3 regions of the Streptomyces sp. NPDC090032 genome follow, and region 3 is predicted to be linked to each of the others. Evidence: riboswitches for the same ligand, from Rfam matches in the RefSeq annotation. Region 3 holds a riboswitch; each other region holds the start of a gene.

Region 1 (5,562 bases), on a different contig from region 3:
CGACGTGTCAACTGTTCGTGCTGCATGGCTGCTTGCACGGATCCGACGGCGCCCCGCCCGGAACAGCGCCCGCGGCGGGGCCCGTCGGCCTAGGCTCCGCGCATGGAACAGAGCGAGATCATCTTGCGCGCAATCGGCGTCCTGACCGAGACCCAGGAAATGGTGCGCAGGCTCAGCAAGGATGCCGAGCCCGACATCGACACCGAGGACGCCCAGCTCGGGCGCCTGGTGACAGAGGTGTTCCCCTCCATCGAGATCCCGGCGGAATCGAGCGTGGAGGAGGCGGCGGAAGCGACCATCGCGGCGCTGATGCCGGTGACGATCTCCCTGGTGGGCGCGTTCGCGTTCCTTTTCTCCGAGCTGGCCGAGGTGCACGACTCGGGCCGGACCGACATCAAGTCCGCCGACCTCCTGCAACATCTCGCACTGCGCCTGTCCCGGACGGACGACGGCGACCGGTAGCCACGACGCAGGAGTACGTAACAGGGGGCCGCCCACGCGCATCGAGCGCGGGCCGGCCCCCTTTCTCGCGCTCCGCACGCCTCCAGCCTTTTCCGCTCTCCGTACGTCCTGTACATTTTTTACAGAAGCAGCGACCGAGTAGCGACCGCGTGTCGCGCTCAAGGAGGCACGCGCCATGACCCGACCTTCCGCCCGCTATGTCCTGCCCGAGTTCACCGAGCGCACCTCGGCCGGGCACCGCACCCTCGATCCGTACTCCAAGCTCCTGGAGGAGCGGATCGTGTTCCTGGGGACGCCGATCGACGACACCTCCGCGAACGACGTGATGGCACAGTTCATGCACCTCGAGTACACCGCGCCGGACCGGGACATCGCGCTGTACATCAACTCCCCCGGCGGCTCGTTCAGCGCGATGACGGCGATCTACGACACGATCCGGTTCGTCAGCTGTGAGGTCGAAACCGTGTGCCTGGGGCAGGCCGCCTCCGCCGCCGCCGTACTCCTGGCCGCCGGGACGCCGGGGAAGCGGGCCATGCTGCCCGGCGCGCGCGTGGTGATCCAGCAGCCCGGCCTGCCCGAGCCGGCGCAGGGTCAGCCGACCGACCTGGAGATCGAGGCCCGTGAACTGGTGCGCATGCGGGCCCAGCTGGAGGAACTGCTCGCGCGGCACACCGGGCGGAGCCGCGAGCGCATCGGCGCCGACATCGAGCGGGACACGATCCTGCGGGCCCAGGATGCCGTGGAGTACGGGCTCGTGGACCGGGTCATCGAGAACCGCAAGACGTCCGGTTCCGCTCCCGGCGCCCGGTGAACCGCCGATGCTGCCGCCCGAGCTGCCGCCGCTGCCCGCACTGACCCGCGCCGAGTGCGAACTCCTCGACCGCTACCTGGAGGTGGTCGACCTGCTCGGCAGGATCAACCCGGCCAGGAGCGACCACACGTACGGCGGACTACGGGCCGCGCAAGCGCTCGTCAGCAAGGCGACGGCGCTCAGGGACGCCCTGACGCTCATGCATCAGCGGGGCGAGAGCGAGGTCCACGCGACGACGCTGGCTCGGGCTTTGCGGGTCCTGGACGGAGAAAGAAGGACACAACGCGTCACAGTGCCGCCGGAGACGGTCAATTGACGGTGCATTAGGGACCGGGGCGGTCGATTCGATGCGAACTGTCCGGGCCGGGGCCGAAACGGACCAGAAGAGGTACCCACATACGGAGTAGCCGGCACTCGCACATGCGAACCGGAAAAGTTGCGCGGAACGCGTACGCGGAGTGCGGAATTTCGCCTTCCGCTGCTGGTGCGGGCGTCGTTGGGACCCCCGCTCCGAGGTCGCAAGGAGTGCTGTCCACCCGAACAGATCAGTCGTGAGGACACTCACACAAGGCCGATTCGACCCTGCGTTCGCGGCGTTCGTGCGTGAAGATCCCTTCCGACGACAAGCCCCCGCCGCCGCGGCGGGGCGGTCCGTGCGGACGCCGAGTCCTGCCGCCGTACGGATGCCAGGTCGACAGAAGTGGATCGGCAGGAGTGGAGGACCCGAGCACGACGGGCCGCCGGAGCTGTTTTCCGGGCCGGTCCTTGGGGTGAAGCCGCACTTCGCGGCCGGGCAACTTCGCCAGCCCGAATCCGACAGGTCATCCTTCACAGGCGGCTGACGAAGGGTTGCGCATGACTGCGCTCAATCGTGTCCCGTCGCTGCTGACCCGGGCCGGCACCGCCTCGGCCCTCACGCTCGCCGTAACAGGTGGCAGCCTGCTGGTTCCCGGAGCCGCGCCCCAAGCGGAAGCCGCGCCACCGGCGACCAAGGCCCTCCAGATCGCGGCCTCCAAGAAAGGAAGCCCCTACCAGTGGGGGGCCTCAGGTCCCCACAGGTTCGACTGTTCGGGCCTGACCCGCTACTCGTTCAAGCGTGTGGGCAAAAAACTGCCCCGCACCGCCGCCCAGCAGTACAACAAGACCCGTCATGTCTCCGCGTCCCATCGCCAACGCGGTGACCTGGTCTTCTTCCACGCGGGCCGCGGCATCTACCACGTCGGCATCTACGCCGGGAAGGGAAGGATCTGGCACTCGCCGCAGACCGGTGCCGTGGTGCGACTGGAGAGGATCTGGACGAAGAGCGTCTGGTACGGGCGCGTGCGCTAGGTCGTGTCCGCAACGACCTAGGCGCCGCCTGACGGGTCCCCAGGGTCCTGGGGGACCCGTCAGGCGGCGCAGGGTGCACGCGCCCGCCCCGTCCGCCTTGGAACCGCGCGATGGGGTACTCGTGGTCGTATGGACGAGGACCGACCCGCAGGCGGCGAGGACGCCCGACGCGCCACGGGCCCGTCGAGCGGAGCTCAGGACCGGCCTCAGGACCGCCACGAGACGCGGCTGGAGCGCGCGGACCGGAACTTCGGCGAGCTGCTGCAGGAGCTGCGAGTCACCCAGACGGGCGTGCAGATCCTGTTCGCGTTCCTGCTGACGCTCGCGTTCACACCGAGGTTCCCGTCGCTCGACGGCGTGCAGCGCGCGACCTACATCGCGACCCTGCTGCTCGCGGTGCTCGCCGCCGCGCTCTTCACGGCGCCCGCGGCACTGCACCGCGCGCTGTTCCGGCAGGGCGCCAAGCCGGAGATCGTGCAGATGTCCTCGCGGCTCGCCTCGGCCGGCCTGAGCGTGCTGATGCTCGCCCTGGCCGGGTCCGTGCTGCTCGTCGTGGACGTCACCGCGGGGCGCGCGGCGGGCATCGCGGCGGGGGCGTGCACTTTTGCGGTCTGTGCTGGTCTGTGGGGCGTACTGCCGCGCCTCGTGCGGCGCTCGCTCACGCGGGCACAGGAGGGGACGGACGCCCCGTCCCCGTAGCCGTCTCGCACCCGCCGCCCTTCACGCCTGCGGGACGGGGACCGTCCACGGCAGGGCGATCCATACCGTCTTGCCGCCTTCGGGGGTGGGCCGGACCGACAGGCTTCCGCCGCACTCCGCGGTCAGCCAGCGGATGATCACCATGCCGCGCCCGTTGTCCTGCTGGACGGCGGCCGGCAGCCGCTTCGGGTAGCGCGGGTGGCTGTCCGTGACGCCGATGCGCAGTTGTTCGTCGCGCGCCAGATGCACGTCGACGGTGAAGACCGGTGACTGCCCGCGGGTGTGCATCACCGCGTTCGTGGCGAGTTCGGAGACGATGAGCCGAACGGTGTCGGCTGTTTCCGCGTCGCGCGGCATACCCCATTCGGCGAGTACGTCGCAGACATATGCGCGGGCCGAGGAGACCGAGGCAGGATCGCTCGGCAGAGTGACGGATGCTTCCTGGTGATCTGCCATGGCGACGTCGTCCCTTTTTTCGCCGGGGCCTGAATCCGACACATGGCGGATGACTCGAGGCGACCCCCGGACTGGTGCTTCGCGCCAGAGTGCCACTCCCGCTCGGCCCATGGAGCCAATCCCCCGGGATATGCATATATCTGTCGCTCGAAGCGGTGAACTCTGCGTCGGTGGGCCGCATTTGGGCGTACATCGCCGGCTTCCTCTACCGTCGGCTCAGAACAACGATCCACCGGGCCGGAAGGAGCCGGGCCGCAGGTCCAAGGAGACGGAATGAAACACGGTCCGGCGGTGCGCCGCCGCAGGCTCGGCGCGGAGCTGCGCGCGCTGCGTGCGCGCGCGCAGCTCACCAGTGGTGAGGCGGCCCGGCTCGTCGGCTGGCACCAGTCGAAGGTGAGCCGTATCGAGACCGGGCGCAGCGGCGTGAAAGCGTCGGACGTACGCCTCCTGCTCGATGCCTTCGAGGTCTCGGACCCCGGCATACGGGACCTGCTGGTCGCGCTGGCCGGGTCGGGGGACGACGGCGGCCAGCACTGGTGGCACGCCTACCGGGGTCTTCTGCCGCCCGCCTACCGGGACTTCATCAGCCTGGAGTCGCAGGCGTGCCGGGTGAGGACGGTCGAGACGTCCGTCGTGCCGGGACTCCTCCAGACGCCCGACTACGCGCGCGCGGTGACCAGGGCCGCGCTCGCCGGGCTGCCGGACGGGCAGGTCGACGCCCTGGTCGAGGTGCGGATCGCCCGGCAGGACGTGCTGCGTTCGGCGTCGCCGCTGCGGCTCAGCGCGGTGCTCGACGAGGCGGTGCTGCGGCGGCCGGTGGGCGGTCCCCGGGTGATGGCGGAGCAGCTGCGTCATCTCGCCGCCGTGGCGAAGCTTCCCCATGTACGGCTACAGGTATTGCCGTTCGCCGCGGGGGAGCATGTCGGACTAACCGGCCCTTTCGTTGTGTTCTCATTTCCGAACACTTCTGATCTGGACGTAGTAGTTCTCGACCATTTGACGAGTAGCCTCTACCTCGAGCGGAAAGAAGACCTCAAGGCGTACACGGACGCCTTTGACACCCTTCGGATCCACGCCCTTTCGCCCGGGGACTCACTGGATTTCATTGCCGGGATCGCCGGAGCACACCGCCCTGAGGTCAGTGAACGCACGTAAGGAGGCGCCATGTCAGCTCTGCCTCGGTACGTACCACCCGCCGCGGTTCCCAGCACCTCTCTGCACGACGCGCCATGGCGGCGAAGCAGTCGAAGTACCGGAATGAACAACTGCGTCGAGACGGCCGCGCTGCGTCGCGGCCCTTCGGCCGGGCTGCTCGCCGTGCGCGATTCCAAGCGCACGGCCGGACCCGCCCTGCTCTTCTCGCCCTCCACATGGGAGGGGTTCCTCAACTCCCTGCGGTGAACGCCGAGTCGGGAGCGTTGCGGCTGATCACCCGTACGGCCTCGACGATTTGATCGTCGGTCAGGTCGGCGCGGGCGGTCAGCCGCAGTCGCGAGATACCGTCCGGCACGGACGGGGGACGGAAGCAGCCGACGGCGAGGCCCGCTTCTCGGCAGTCGGCCGCCCAGCGCACCGCCTCTTCGGGGGACGGCGCACGCACGGAGACGACGGCGGCGTCCGGCCGTACGGCCTGGAGCCCCTCGGCGGTGAGGAGTTCGTGCAGCGAGGAGGCCACGGCGCGCGCCCGGTCGGCGCGCTCGGGCTCGCGGCGCAGCAGGCGCAGGGCCGCGAGCGCGGCGCCGGCCGCGGCGGGCGCGAGGCCCGTGTCGAAGATGAACGTCCGCGCGGTGTTGACGAGGTGGTCG
Region 2 (5,562 bases), on a different contig from region 3:
GTCCACGTAGTCGTGATGGGTGAAGCGGTGGACGTCCTTGGCGGACAGGCGCGGGTAGGGCGCGAAGAAGCGGTAGTACTTCGACTCGTCGGAGACCTGCTCGTAGTAGCTCGTGAGCCGCTCGGCGTCGTCGACGGTGATGGGCCTGACGCGGGCGGTGCCGCCGTCGCGCAGCACCACGTCTGCTTCCCAGTGGGCGGGGTATGCGTGCCGGTCCGACGGGGTCTGCATGGGCCCAGCGTACGGCGCGCCGACGACAGTCGTACGGGTCGCGGCGCGAGCGGGCCGAAGGCAGGCTATGAGGGCCGACGGGCGTGCGCGGGCGGCAGGCAGGGCCCACATGAGCGGTACGCAGGGCTCATGTCAGCGGTATGCAGGGCTCACATCGGGCACGTCCACCGGTGTGGGAGACTGGTCTAGACAACCTTGAGAATCCTGAAGGGCAGCATCACATGGCTGAGCGCCGCGTCAACGTCGGCTGGGCCGAGGGCCTTCACGCCCGCCCCGCTTCCATCTTCGTCCGCGCGGCCACGGCGACCGGCGTCCCCGTGACGATCGCCAAGGCCGACGGCAACCCGGTCAACGCCGCCTCCATGCTCGCGGTGCTCGGCCTGGGCGCCGGCGGCGGCGAGGAGATCGTCCTGGCCTCCGACACCGAGGGTGCGGACGCCGCGCTCGACCGCCTGGCCAAGCTGGTCTCGGAAGGGCTCGAGGAGCTTCCCGAGACCGTCTAGTCAGGGTCCCTGCACCGGGTCTCTCGATTCTTCCGGGCCGCCTCCTGCCCACAGAAGACGGCGCCACATAAAGGGTCTGTTCGGATTTTCCGAGCAGACCCTTTTGCTTTCCGAGGTTCTGTTCTCAGAATTCCGGGGCAGCGGAAATAGGACCCCTCGAAATTGGCCGTCCTCTTTGTATACGGCGCCCCTGTTAATGCTGAAGCCCCACTGTGTTGACGGGATGTTGCGAAGTCCTCACACGGTCACCCGGGCGGGGGGCGCGCAGGCGGTGAGCGGCCGCGGCGCGCTCCGTGTGCTGCGCCGTGAGCGACCGCGCGCGCTCCACGTCACCGCGCGCCACGGCGTCGACGATCGCTCCGTGTTCGGCCCAGGACTCGGCCGGCTGCGCGGGCTGCTCGACGGTGTACATCCACGCGATCTTGTGGCGGAGCTGGGTGAGCATCGCCGTCAGCCCCGGACTGCCGGACGCCTGTGCCAGCGTCTCGTGGAACCAGCTGCCCAGCGAGCGCAGATCCTCGCTCCGGCCCTGCCGGGAGCGCTCCTGGCCCAGCCTGACCAGGCCCCGCAGGACCTTCAGATGCGCCTCGGTGCGGCGCTGCGCGGCACGCGCCGCGGCGAGCGGTTCGAGGAGCATCCGGATCTCCAGCTGGTCCGCCGCCTCCTGCGTGGTGGGTTCGGCGACGCACGCGCCCGCGTGCCTGCGGGTGACGACGAAGCCCTCGGCCTCCAGGGTCCGCAGCGCCTCGCGCACGGGGACGCGCGAGACGCCGTAGCGGCGGGCGAGCACCTCCTCGGTGAGTCTGCCGCCGCGCTCGTAGACACCGGAGACGATGTCGTCGCGGATCGCCGTGCATACCGAGTGCGCCGGAATACGCATGACCCGACCTCCGCCTTAATCCCCGCGAAACGCGGTCGATAGTCGCTCGTACAGCACGATTGACGTCTGTTCAGCTCGCTTGTTCAGCGACTCTATTCCAGGGGACGTGAATTTCCGACGTCAGGCCGCAATCCATGGATATTTTTTGGACAGCGCCACGGGGAACGAGCGGGCCGCGAACGACGAAAGCCCCGGCTCACTGAGCCGGGGCTTTCGGTGCGTTTTCGCGAGGTACGCGGCGAAGGTCAGACGTTCACGCCGTGCGAGCGCAGGTACGCGACGGGGTCGATGTCCGAGCCGTACTCGGGGCTGGTGCGCGCCTCGAAGTGGAGGTGCGGGCCCGTGACGTTGCCGGTCGCTCCCGAGAGGCCTATCTGCCGGCCCGGAGTGACCGTCTGGCCGACGGAGACACCGATGGACGACAGGTGGCCGTACTGCGTGTACGTGCCGTCGTTCATCTTGATGACGATGTTGTTGCCGTAGGCGCCGCCCCAGCCGGCCTCCACGACCGTGCCCGCGCCCACGGCGTGGACCGAGGTGCCGCTGGCGGCGTGGAAGTCGATGCCGGTGTGGCTGCCGGAGGACCACAGGCCGCTGCTGGCCTTGTACGCGGTGGACACGTACGAGCCGGTGACCGGCAGGACGAAGGCGTTCAGGCGCTTGCGCTCGGCCGCACGGGCGGCACGCTCCTTGGCCTCGCGCTCGGCCTTGGCCTTGGCGACGGCCTTGCGCCGCTCCTCCTCGGCCTTCTTCTTGGCCGCGGCCTCGGCCTTCCTCTTCGCGGCGGCCTCGTCGGCGGCCTGCTGCTGGGCGGCGGCCTGCGCGTCGATCTGCTCCGCGAGGGAGTCACCGATGGAGATGGCCTTGGTCAGGCCGGTCTGCTCCAGAGCCGCGTCGTCGGCGGCGAGGGCGGGGGCGGCGAGGCCTCCGAGGACACCGGTCGTGGTGAGCGCGGCGACGCCGGCGACCTGCGCCGTGGTGCGCGTGAGACGGCTAGGGCGACGGTGCTTCCCGGTGGCACGGGTGAACGCCATGGGGTGGCTGATCCTTTCCTTCCTTCTCGCCTACCGGGTTAGCTGACGGGTTCGGAGCAGGAAGGTCTCCTACGGACCCCCTTCAGGGAAGGGCGTCCGATTCACCCCAGGGACGGTGGGTCCCCGGCTCCCCCGGCTCGCGCCTTGGGGGACTCGGCGATGACTGTCCGGTGCCACGGGCGCGGCGTACATCTGGCGGACAGCCGGACCGACGCTAAGCGGGGCAACTTTCAATCAACAAACGGAACCGGGCTTTTGTAGCGCATGCCACAGGGCAGACAGGCAACCACCGGTTCAAATCAGACATACAGGGGCCCCGGTGGTCATCTCGCCCACCGGGGCCCCTCGTTGCACACCGGTCACGGTCAGCCCGTGACGACGGTCACCTCGCCGATGCCGAGGGCCCTGACGGGCTCCTCGATCTGCGCGGCGTCACCGACGAGCACCGTCACCAGACGGTCCGTCGGGAAGGCGTTCACGACGGCCGCGGTGGCCTCCACGGTGCCCGTCGCGGCGAGCCGCCGGTACACCTCCGCCTGGAAGTCGTCCGGCAGGTGCTGCTCGACCTGGTCGGCCAGCGTCCCCGCGACGGCCGCGGCGGTCTCGAACTTGAGCGGGGCGACGCCCACCAAGTTCTGTACGGCCACGTCCCGTTCGGCGTCGGTGAGGCCCTCGGCGGCGAGGGTGCGCAGCACCTTCCAGAGGTCGTCGAGCGCCGGACCCGTGTTCGGGGTGTCCACGGAGCCGCTGATGGCGAGCATCGCGACGCCCGTGCCGTCCGGCGCCGACCGCAGCACCTGGGCGAACGCCCGCACGCCGTAGGTGTATCCCTTCTCCTCGCGCAGGACGCGGTCCAGGCGGGAGGTGAGAGTGCCGCCCAGGCAGTACGTGCCGAGCACCTGCGCGGGCCACACCCGGTCGTGCTTGTCCGCGCCGACGCGGCCGATCAGGATCTGCGTCTGCACCGCGCCCGGCCGGTCGACGATGACGACCCGGCCGGTGTCGTCGGCCGTCACGGGCGGCACGGGGCGCGGCTCCGCCGTGTTCCCCGTCCAGGCGCCCAGCGTGTCCGCCAGGAGCGCGTCGAGGTCGAGGCCCGTGAGGTCGCCCACGACGACCGCGGTGGCCGTGGCGGGACGCACGTGCCGGTCGTAGAAGGCGCGTACGGCCGCCGTGTCGATGGCCGCGACCGTCTCCTCGGTGCCCTGGCGCGGGCGGGACATGCGCGCGGTGGCCGGGAAGAGCTGCTTCGACAGCTCCTTGGCGGCGCGGCGGCCCGGGTTCGCCGTCTCGTGCGGGATCTCGTCGAGGCGGTTGCGCACGAGGCGTTCGATCTCACTGTCCGCGAACGCGGGCGACCTGAGGGCGTCGGCGAGCAGGCCGAGCGCCTTCGGCAGGCGGGAGACGGGCACCTCCAGGGAGACCCGTACTCCGGGGTGGTCGGCGTGCGCGTCGAACGTCGCGCCGCAGCGCTCCAGCTCGGCGGCGAACTCCTCGGCGGCGAGCTTGTCGGTGCCTTCGGAGAAGGCCCTCGCCATGATGGTGGCGACGCCGTCGAGCCCGGCCGGCTCGGCCTCCAGGGGCGCTTCGAGGTTGATCTCGACCGCGACGACCTGCTGGCCCGGGCGGTGGCAGCGCAGCACCGTCAGGCCGTTGTCGAGGGTGCTTCGCTGGGGCGCGGGGAAGGCCCACGGCCGGGCCGTGCCGGCCTGGGGCTGCGGGTGGAAGTCCATGGTCGCGAGCTCGGTCACTTGCCGGCCTCCTTGTCTGCGGTCTCGTTGACGGTCTCGCTCGTCGTCTCGGCGGCCGTTTCACCGGCCGTCTCGTCGCCCTCTTCGGAGTCCGTCGGCTCGTAGACGAGCACCGCGCGGTTGTCGGGGCGCAGATGGGCCTTGGCCACCTCCTGGACCTCCTCGGCGGTGACGTCGAGGACGCGCTGGACGGCGGTCAGAGCGAGCTGCGGGTCGCCGAACAGGACGGCGAACCTGCACAGTTCGTCGGCGCGGCCCGCGACCGTGCCGAGCCGGTCGAGCCACTCGCGCTCCAACTGGGCCTGGGCGCGCTCCATTTCCTCCGGAGTGGGCCCGTCGGCGGCGAACCGTGCGAGCTCCTCGTCGACGGCCTTCTCGATGACAGGGACCTCGACGTCGCCGGACGTCTTCACGTCCAGCCACCCCACGGAGGGCGCCCCCGCGAGCCGCAGGAGTCCGAACCCGGCGGCGACGGCGGTCCGGTCACGGCGGACGAGGCGGTTGTAGATCCGGGACGACTCGCCGCCGCCGAGGACCGTCAGGGCCAGGTCGGCCGCGTCGCACGCACGCGTGCCGTCCTGCGGCAGACGGTAGGCGGCCATCAGCGCGCGGGCCGGGACCTCCTCCTCGACGACCTCGCGCACTCCCTCACCGATCCGGTCGGGCAGGGCGCCGTCGCGCGGGGGCTGCTTGCCGTCGTGGCGCGGGATCGAGCCGAAATACTTCTCGACCCAGGCCAGCGTCTGCTCGGGGTCGATGTCCCCGACGACCGAAAGCACGGCGTTGTTCGGCGCGTAGTACGTGCGGAAGAAGGTCCGCGCGTCCTCCAGGGTGGCCGCGTCCAGGTCGGCCATGGAGCCGATCGGCGTGTGGTGGTACGGGTGGCCCTCCGGGTACACGAGGGCGGTGAGCTTCTCGAACGCGGTCCCGTACGGAACGTTGTCGTAGCGCTGGCGGCGCTCGTTCTTGACGACGTCGCGCTGGTTCTCCATCGACTCCTCGTCGAGCGCGGCGAGGAGGGATCCCATCCGGTCCGCCTCCAGCCAGAGCGCGAGCTCCAGCTGGTGCGTGGGCATGGTCTCGAAGTAGTTGGTGCGCTCGAAGCTCGTCGTCCCGTTCAGCGAGCCGCCGGCGCCCTGCACCAGCTCGAAGTGCCCGTTCCC
Region 3 (5,562 bases):
CGTCCGTCCGCCGGAGCGCAGGGCGGTGACGATGCGCGCCTTGTCTGCGGGGGCGCAGCGGGCGAAGACGGTGGTGCGGTGGGCGAGGCGGGCCAGTTCCGCGTCCGTGAGCGCGTCGAGGGTGTCCGCGGTCCGTACGTCGCCGGGGGCGAGCCCCAGATCGCGCAGGGCACGGGCCGCCGTGCCGGGGTGGTCGCCGGTGATGACCTTGACCGTGACGCCGCGCTCGCCGAGGTCGCGCAGGGCCCGCGCGGCGGTCGGCACGAGGGCGTCGGTGAAGGCGACGAAGCCGGTGAAGGTGAGGCCGCGTTCGTCGGCGGTGCTGTACGCGCGGTGCCGGGCGGGGCGTTCGGCGGTCGCCACCGCGAGGAGCCGGAGCCCGTCGCCGGACAGCGCCGCCGCTCGGGCGAGCAGGCTCGCGCGCTCCGCTTCGTCGAGGGCGCACCGCTCCAGGACGTTCTCCACGGAGCCTTTGACGGCGAGCGTGACCGTGCCGGGCGTGCCGGGCCGCCGGACGACGACGGTGGCGAGGCGCCGTACGGGGTCGAAGGGCAGGGCGGTGAGCCCGTCGTACGCGTCGGTGACGGCCGCGTCCGCGTGCCCGATGACCGCCTCGTCGAGCGCGTCCGGGGCCGGCAGGTCGGCGAGCTGGAGTGTCCACCAGGCGGAGACGGCCGCCCAGTGGAGGGCGTCGGGGTCGGTGCGGGCCAGGTCGACGGCCGGGCGGTCCTGGGTGAGGGTGCCCGTCTTGTCGACGCACAGGATGTCGACGGCGCCGATGTCGTGCAGCGCGGGGAGCCGTCTGACGATGACGCCGTGGGTACGGGCGAGCAGCGCCGAGCCGCGGGCGAGCGCCGTCGTGACGATGACCGGCAGCATCTCCGGTGTGAGCCCGACGGCCACCGCGACGGCGAACGGCAGGGTCTCCAGGCCCCGGCCGCGCAGCGCGGCGCCCGCCATCAGGACCAGCGGAGGCGTCAGCAGCATGAAACGGATCAGGGTCCACGAGATGCCGTGCACCGAGCGTTCGAACGCGCTCGCCCCGCGCCGTGCGCCCACCGTTCCGTGGGCCGCCGCGAAGCGGGTGCCGGCGCCCGTCGCGAGCACCACGGCGCTCGCGCTCCCGGACGCCACGCTGCCGCCCTGGAAGCACAGTTGCGTCGACTCGCCGTCCGCGGGCAGGTCCACCGGACGCTTGTCGACCGGCACCGACTCCCCGGTGAACGCGGCCTGTTGCACGCTCAGGCCCTGCGCCCGCAGGAGTCGTACGTCGGCCGGGATCAGGTCGCCGGGGCCGAGACGCACCACGTCGCCGGGCACCAACTGGCTTACGGGGAGCTCGCGTTCGGCCGGTGAGGCGGTCTCGTCGTCGCCGGGGCGGCGCAGCACGGTCGCCGTCGTCGCGACCAGGTCGCGCAGGCCCGCCATGGCGCTGTCCGCGCGGCGCTCGCCCGCACAGCGCAGGCCGCAGCTGATGGCGACCAGGACGAGGATCACGCAGGCGGTGCCCCAGGCCGCGACGGCCGCCGAGACGAGGCCGAGGCAGAGCAGGACGCCGGTGAACGGGTCACGCAGGCTGCGGGCGGCGAGGCGGGGCCAGGACAGGGGACGCGTACCCGGCGGGACGTTCTCGCCGTGGCGGGCCAGGCGCCGCTCGGCCTCCGCCTCGGTGAGGCCGTACGGGCCGCTGTCGAGGGAGCGCAGGAGCTGGAGCGTCGTACGGCCGGGGGCCGTCTGCGGGGCGGTGTCGGTCACTCTCGGGCGCCGTCAGCGATTCTCGGGTGTCGTCACCGTCGTCTTCTCCCGTTCATCGGACCGCGAATCCCGTTCACCGGACCGCGAAAGGCTCCCCCGTAAGGGGTTCGAAGGCTTCGAAGGGTTCAGTTTAGGGGCGGAACTTTTGCCGCTCCTCGCTAGTTTCTACAGCGCTGTAGAAGATCATTATGTGTCGAACGAGGAGAGTCATGGCCCTGTGGGATCGCTTCAAGGAGTCCGCGTCGACGATGCAGACGCAGCTCATGGCGAAGAAGAACGACCTGAAGAGCGGCGCCTTCCGTGACGCGAGCATGGCGATGTGTGCGCTGGTCGCCGCGGCCGACGGCACCGTCGACCCGGCCGAGCGCAGCCGCGTGGCCCAGCTCATCTCCTCGAACGAGGTGCTGCAGAACTTCCCGGCGGACCAGCTCCAGAGCCGCTTCGACGCGAATCTGAACAAGCTGACCGCCGACTTCGCCTTCGGCAAGGTCAGCGTTCTCCAGGAGATCGCCAAGGCGAAGAAGAAGCCCGCCGAGGCGCGCGCGGTCATCCAGATCGGCATCGTCATCGGCGGCGCCGACGGCGACTTCGACAAGACCGAGCAGGCCGTCGTCCGCGAGGCCTGCCTGATGCTCGACCTGCCCCCGCACGAGTTCGACCTGTAAAGGGACATGGAATACACCGAAGGCCCGGAACCAATGGTTCCGGGCCTTCGGCCTTCAGTAGCGGGGACAGGATTTGAACCTGCGACCTCTGGGTTATGAGCCCAGCGAGCTACCGAGCTGCTCCACCCCGCGTCGGTAAACACGACTCTACGCCATTGCGGCGACAGAACGCGAATCGGTTGCCCGGCGTTCCGCGATCCGCCGCCCCGGACCCCTTTCACCCGGTCGGTCCCGCCAGGTCGCCCGTCGCCTGTCCGGGGGGAACTCTGGAGTGGGGCCCGATGACGTGCGCAGACGCGGGACCGACGCGGACGGTGGCGGGAGACGAGTGGTGGGGCAGCGAGGAGGGCACAGACGAGAGACGGAGCAGGGCCTGTCCCGCGCCCGGTTCCTCGTACGTCTGGTACCCGTGCTCCTCGTCGTGATCGGGGCGGTCTACGACTACGTGACGCCGTCGACGTTCACCGGCGTACCCCTGTTCACCGCGGCCCCGCTGGTCGCGGCCCCGTTCTTCTCGCCCCGTGGCACGCTCCTGACCGGCCTCGCGACCGTCGCCGTCGTACTCGGGGTGCATCTCAGATACACCCGCGATTACGACACCGACGCCATCACCGAACTCGTCACGGTCGTCACCGTCGCCGTCCTCGCCTGTGTCATGAACCGCGTCGTGCGGCGGGGCAGCGAGCAGCTCACCTCTGTGCGTCAGATCGCCGAGGCGGCCCAGCGCGCCGTTCTGCCCGAGCCCGCGGAGCGCATCGGCGGCCTCGAGATCGCCGCCCGCTACGAGGCCGCCCAGGCAGGCGCCTTCATCGGCGGCGACCTGTACGCCGTGCAGGACACCCCGCACGGCGTACGGCTCGTCGTGGGCGACGTGCGCGGGAAGGGCATGGGGGCGGTGGCCGCCGTGGCCGTCGTCATCGGTGCCTTCCGGGAGGCGGCCGAGCAGGAGGCGACGCTGGAGGCGGTCGCGCAGCGTCTGGAGCGGGCGCTCGCGCGGGAGGGGATGCGGCGCCACGGCCTGGACGAGACCGAGGGCTTCACCACGGCCGTGCTCGCCGAGATCCCGCACGGCAACGGCCTCGTACGGGTCATCAACCGGGGCCATCCGGAACCCCTGATCCTGGGCGGCGACGGGGCGCTCAAGGTCCTGTCGCCGCCGGAGCCCGCGCTGCCGCTCGGGATGGGCGAGCTCGGCACCTGGCCCGACCGCGCTTCGGAGACGGAGTTCCCGTCCGGGGCGACGCTGCTGCTCTACACCGACGGCCTCTCGGAGGCGCGCGACGCGCAGGGCACGTTCTACGACCCGGCGGCGCGGCTCGCCGGGCGGATGTTCTCCGGGCCCGATCCGCTGCTGGCCGCGCTCGCCGCCGAGGTCCGCCGGCACACCGGGGGCGGCACGACGGACGACATGGCTCTGCTCGCCGTGAGACGGCCGTGAAGCGGCTGTGAAGCAGCCGTGACCACCGTCATCACATTACGTAGTCGAACGGCGCCACTGCGCATAACATTTGACAAACCGTCAGATGAATCGCCCGTTCCGACGACCGGTCAACTCGCCCGATTCCGCCCGCTGGTGCCCCGATAAGTCCAGGCCAAAGGCGTTAACGATCAGTCGGAACAGCTTGGAATCGAGCCCTGGTGTCTATTAACGTTCGATAACGCAGCGCGGTCGTCCCAGCCGTCACAAGAGATGGCTCCGTGCGCACGCGCCTAATCCCGCAAGGGAGCCGGGGAACCACCAACTTGGGGTGAATCGGACGTCTTTCCTTGCGGAAGGCGTCGGTAGGAGACCTTCCTGCTCCGAACCCGTCAGCTAACCCGGTAGGCGAGAAGGAAGGAAAGGAGTGCGCCCCAGTGGCGTCCAACCGGCCTGCCCCAGAGTTCTCCTACGCGCCGATCGACGAAGCCTTCGGCTCAGCGGACGAGCAGACCTGGGAGGAGTGGAACCCCACCGAGGAGTCCATTCGCCCCGTACGCGGCAGGCACCGCGTAGCCAAGCAGCGCGGCGGTCTCGCGCGCAGCTCCACCGTTCTCGGCGTCGGCGTGATCGCGGCCGTCGGCGCGGGCGGCATCGCCACCGCGCAGGGCGGCAAGCCCCCCGTACACATCTCGATGCCCGACCTGTCGGCCGTCAAGGACTCCCTGCCCGACGCCAAGTCGCTGCCCGGCGTGGGCGCGCTGATATCCGACGACTCCGACGACTCGTCAGGCACCTCCGCGAGCCCGCTGACCGAAGCCGGCGTCAGCACCGCGGACGCCGCGCAGGGCACGACCGCCGGTGAGGCCCTGCGCGCCCGCATCATGCAGCAGGCCGAGCAGCAGCAGGACCAGGCCGCCCAGGCCGAGGCCGCGGCCGCCGAGCAGGCCGCCGCGAAGAAGGCCGCCGACGACGCCGCCAAGGAGCGGGACGCCGCCACCGCCAAGGCCGCCGCCGAGAAGAAGGAGGCGGAGGAGGCCGCGAAGAAGAAGGCCGAGGCCGAGCGCCTCGCCAAGCTCGCCAAGAGCTTCACGCTGCCGGTCTCCTCGTACACGATCACCGGTACGTTCGGTCAGCCCGGTTCGATGTGGTCCTCCGGCTATCACACGGGTCTCGACTTCGCCGCTCCGACGGGTACGCCGCTGAAGGCGATCCACTCCGGCACCGTCAAGGAGGCCGGCTGGGCGGGCGCGTACGGCTACCGCACCGTCCTGGAGCTGCCGGACGGCACCGAGCTCTGGTACTGCCACCAGTCGTCCCTCAACGTCAGCGCCGGCCAGAAGGTGACCAGCGGCGATGTCATCGGCCGCGTCGGCGCCACCGGCAACGTGACCGGGCCGCACCTCCACCTGGAGGTCCACCCGGGCGGCCAGGCGACCGGGGTCGACCCCGCTCCGTGGCTGCGCTCCAACGGTCTGACGATCTGAGGCTCGCGCCCTCCGAACCCCGGCGGTCCTGACGGCAACCCCCCGACGTCAGGACTGCCGGTCCGGCGTGACCGGAATATCTTGATCCACATCGGTGTTGTGACTCGTCATGACTTCTCTTCGCAAGCTCGGCTCGTCAGACCTCGAGGTGTTCCCGCTCTCCCTCGGCGGCAATGTGTTCGGCTGGACCGCCGACGAGGCGCAGTCCCTCGCCGTGCTCGACGCGTACACCGCCGCC

Evidence for each region. Region 3 has a riboswitch for cyclic di-AMP ahead of ACIPWY_RS15375 (M23 family metallopeptidase). Riboswitches for the same ligand answer to the same signal wherever they lie in the genome.
Region 1: linked by a shared signal. The riboswitch ahead of ACIPWY_RS22245 (C40 family peptidase) and the one ahead of ACIPWY_RS15375 (M23 family metallopeptidase) in region 3 are both predicted to bind cyclic di-AMP.
Region 2: linked by a shared signal. The riboswitch ahead of ACIPWY_RS09750 (M23 family metallopeptidase) and the one ahead of ACIPWY_RS15375 (M23 family metallopeptidase) in region 3 are both predicted to bind cyclic di-AMP.

Annotation. Positions count from the first base shown of each region.
Region 1 is NZ_JBIVFF010000008.1:297,798-303,359, forward strand. It holds gene ACIPWY_RS22230 (hypothetical protein) at 103-462, shown strand; gene ACIPWY_RS22235 (ATP-dependent Clp protease proteolytic subunit) at 638-1,273, shown strand; gene ACIPWY_RS22240 (hypothetical protein) at 1,281-1,589, shown strand; cyclic di-AMP (ydaO/yuaA leader) riboswitch at 1,924-2,125, shown strand; gene ACIPWY_RS22245 (C40 family peptidase) at 2,129-2,602, shown strand; gene ACIPWY_RS22250 (DUF6328 family protein) at 2,732-3,301, shown strand; gene ACIPWY_RS22255 (ATP-binding protein) at 3,323-3,757, opposite strand; gene ACIPWY_RS22260 (helix-turn-helix domain-containing protein) at 4,031-4,912, shown strand; gene ACIPWY_RS22265 (DUF397 domain-containing protein) at 4,922-5,158, shown strand; gene ACIPWY_RS22270 (8-amino-7-oxononanoate synthase) at 5,142-5,562, opposite strand, start outside.
Region 2 is NZ_JBIVFF010000003.1:589,130-594,691, forward strand. It holds gene ACIPWY_RS09735 (GNAT family N-acetyltransferase) at 1-231, opposite strand, end outside; gene ACIPWY_RS09740 (HPr family phosphocarrier protein) at 453-734, shown strand; gene ACIPWY_RS09745 (GntR family transcriptional regulator) at 928-1,614, opposite strand; gene ACIPWY_RS09750 (M23 family metallopeptidase) at 1,860-2,648, opposite strand; cyclic di-AMP (ydaO/yuaA leader) riboswitch at 2,661-2,817, opposite strand; gene ACIPWY_RS09755 (pitrilysin family protein) at 3,014-4,399, opposite strand; gene ACIPWY_RS09760 (pitrilysin family protein) at 4,396-5,562, opposite strand, start outside.
Region 3 is NZ_JBIVFF010000005.1:567,594-573,155, forward strand. It holds gene mgtA (magnesium-translocating P-type ATPase) at 1-1,755, opposite strand, end outside; gene ACIPWY_RS15360 (tellurite resistance TerB family protein) at 1,965-2,420, shown strand; tRNA gene ACIPWY_RS15365 (tRNA-Met) at 2,479-2,552, opposite strand; gene ACIPWY_RS15370 (PP2C family protein-serine/threonine phosphatase) at 2,752-3,858, shown strand; cyclic di-AMP (ydaO/yuaA leader) riboswitch at 4,118-4,263, shown strand; gene ACIPWY_RS15375 (M23 family metallopeptidase) at 4,275-5,324, shown strand; gene ACIPWY_RS15380 (aldo/keto reductase) at 5,434-5,562, shown strand, end outside.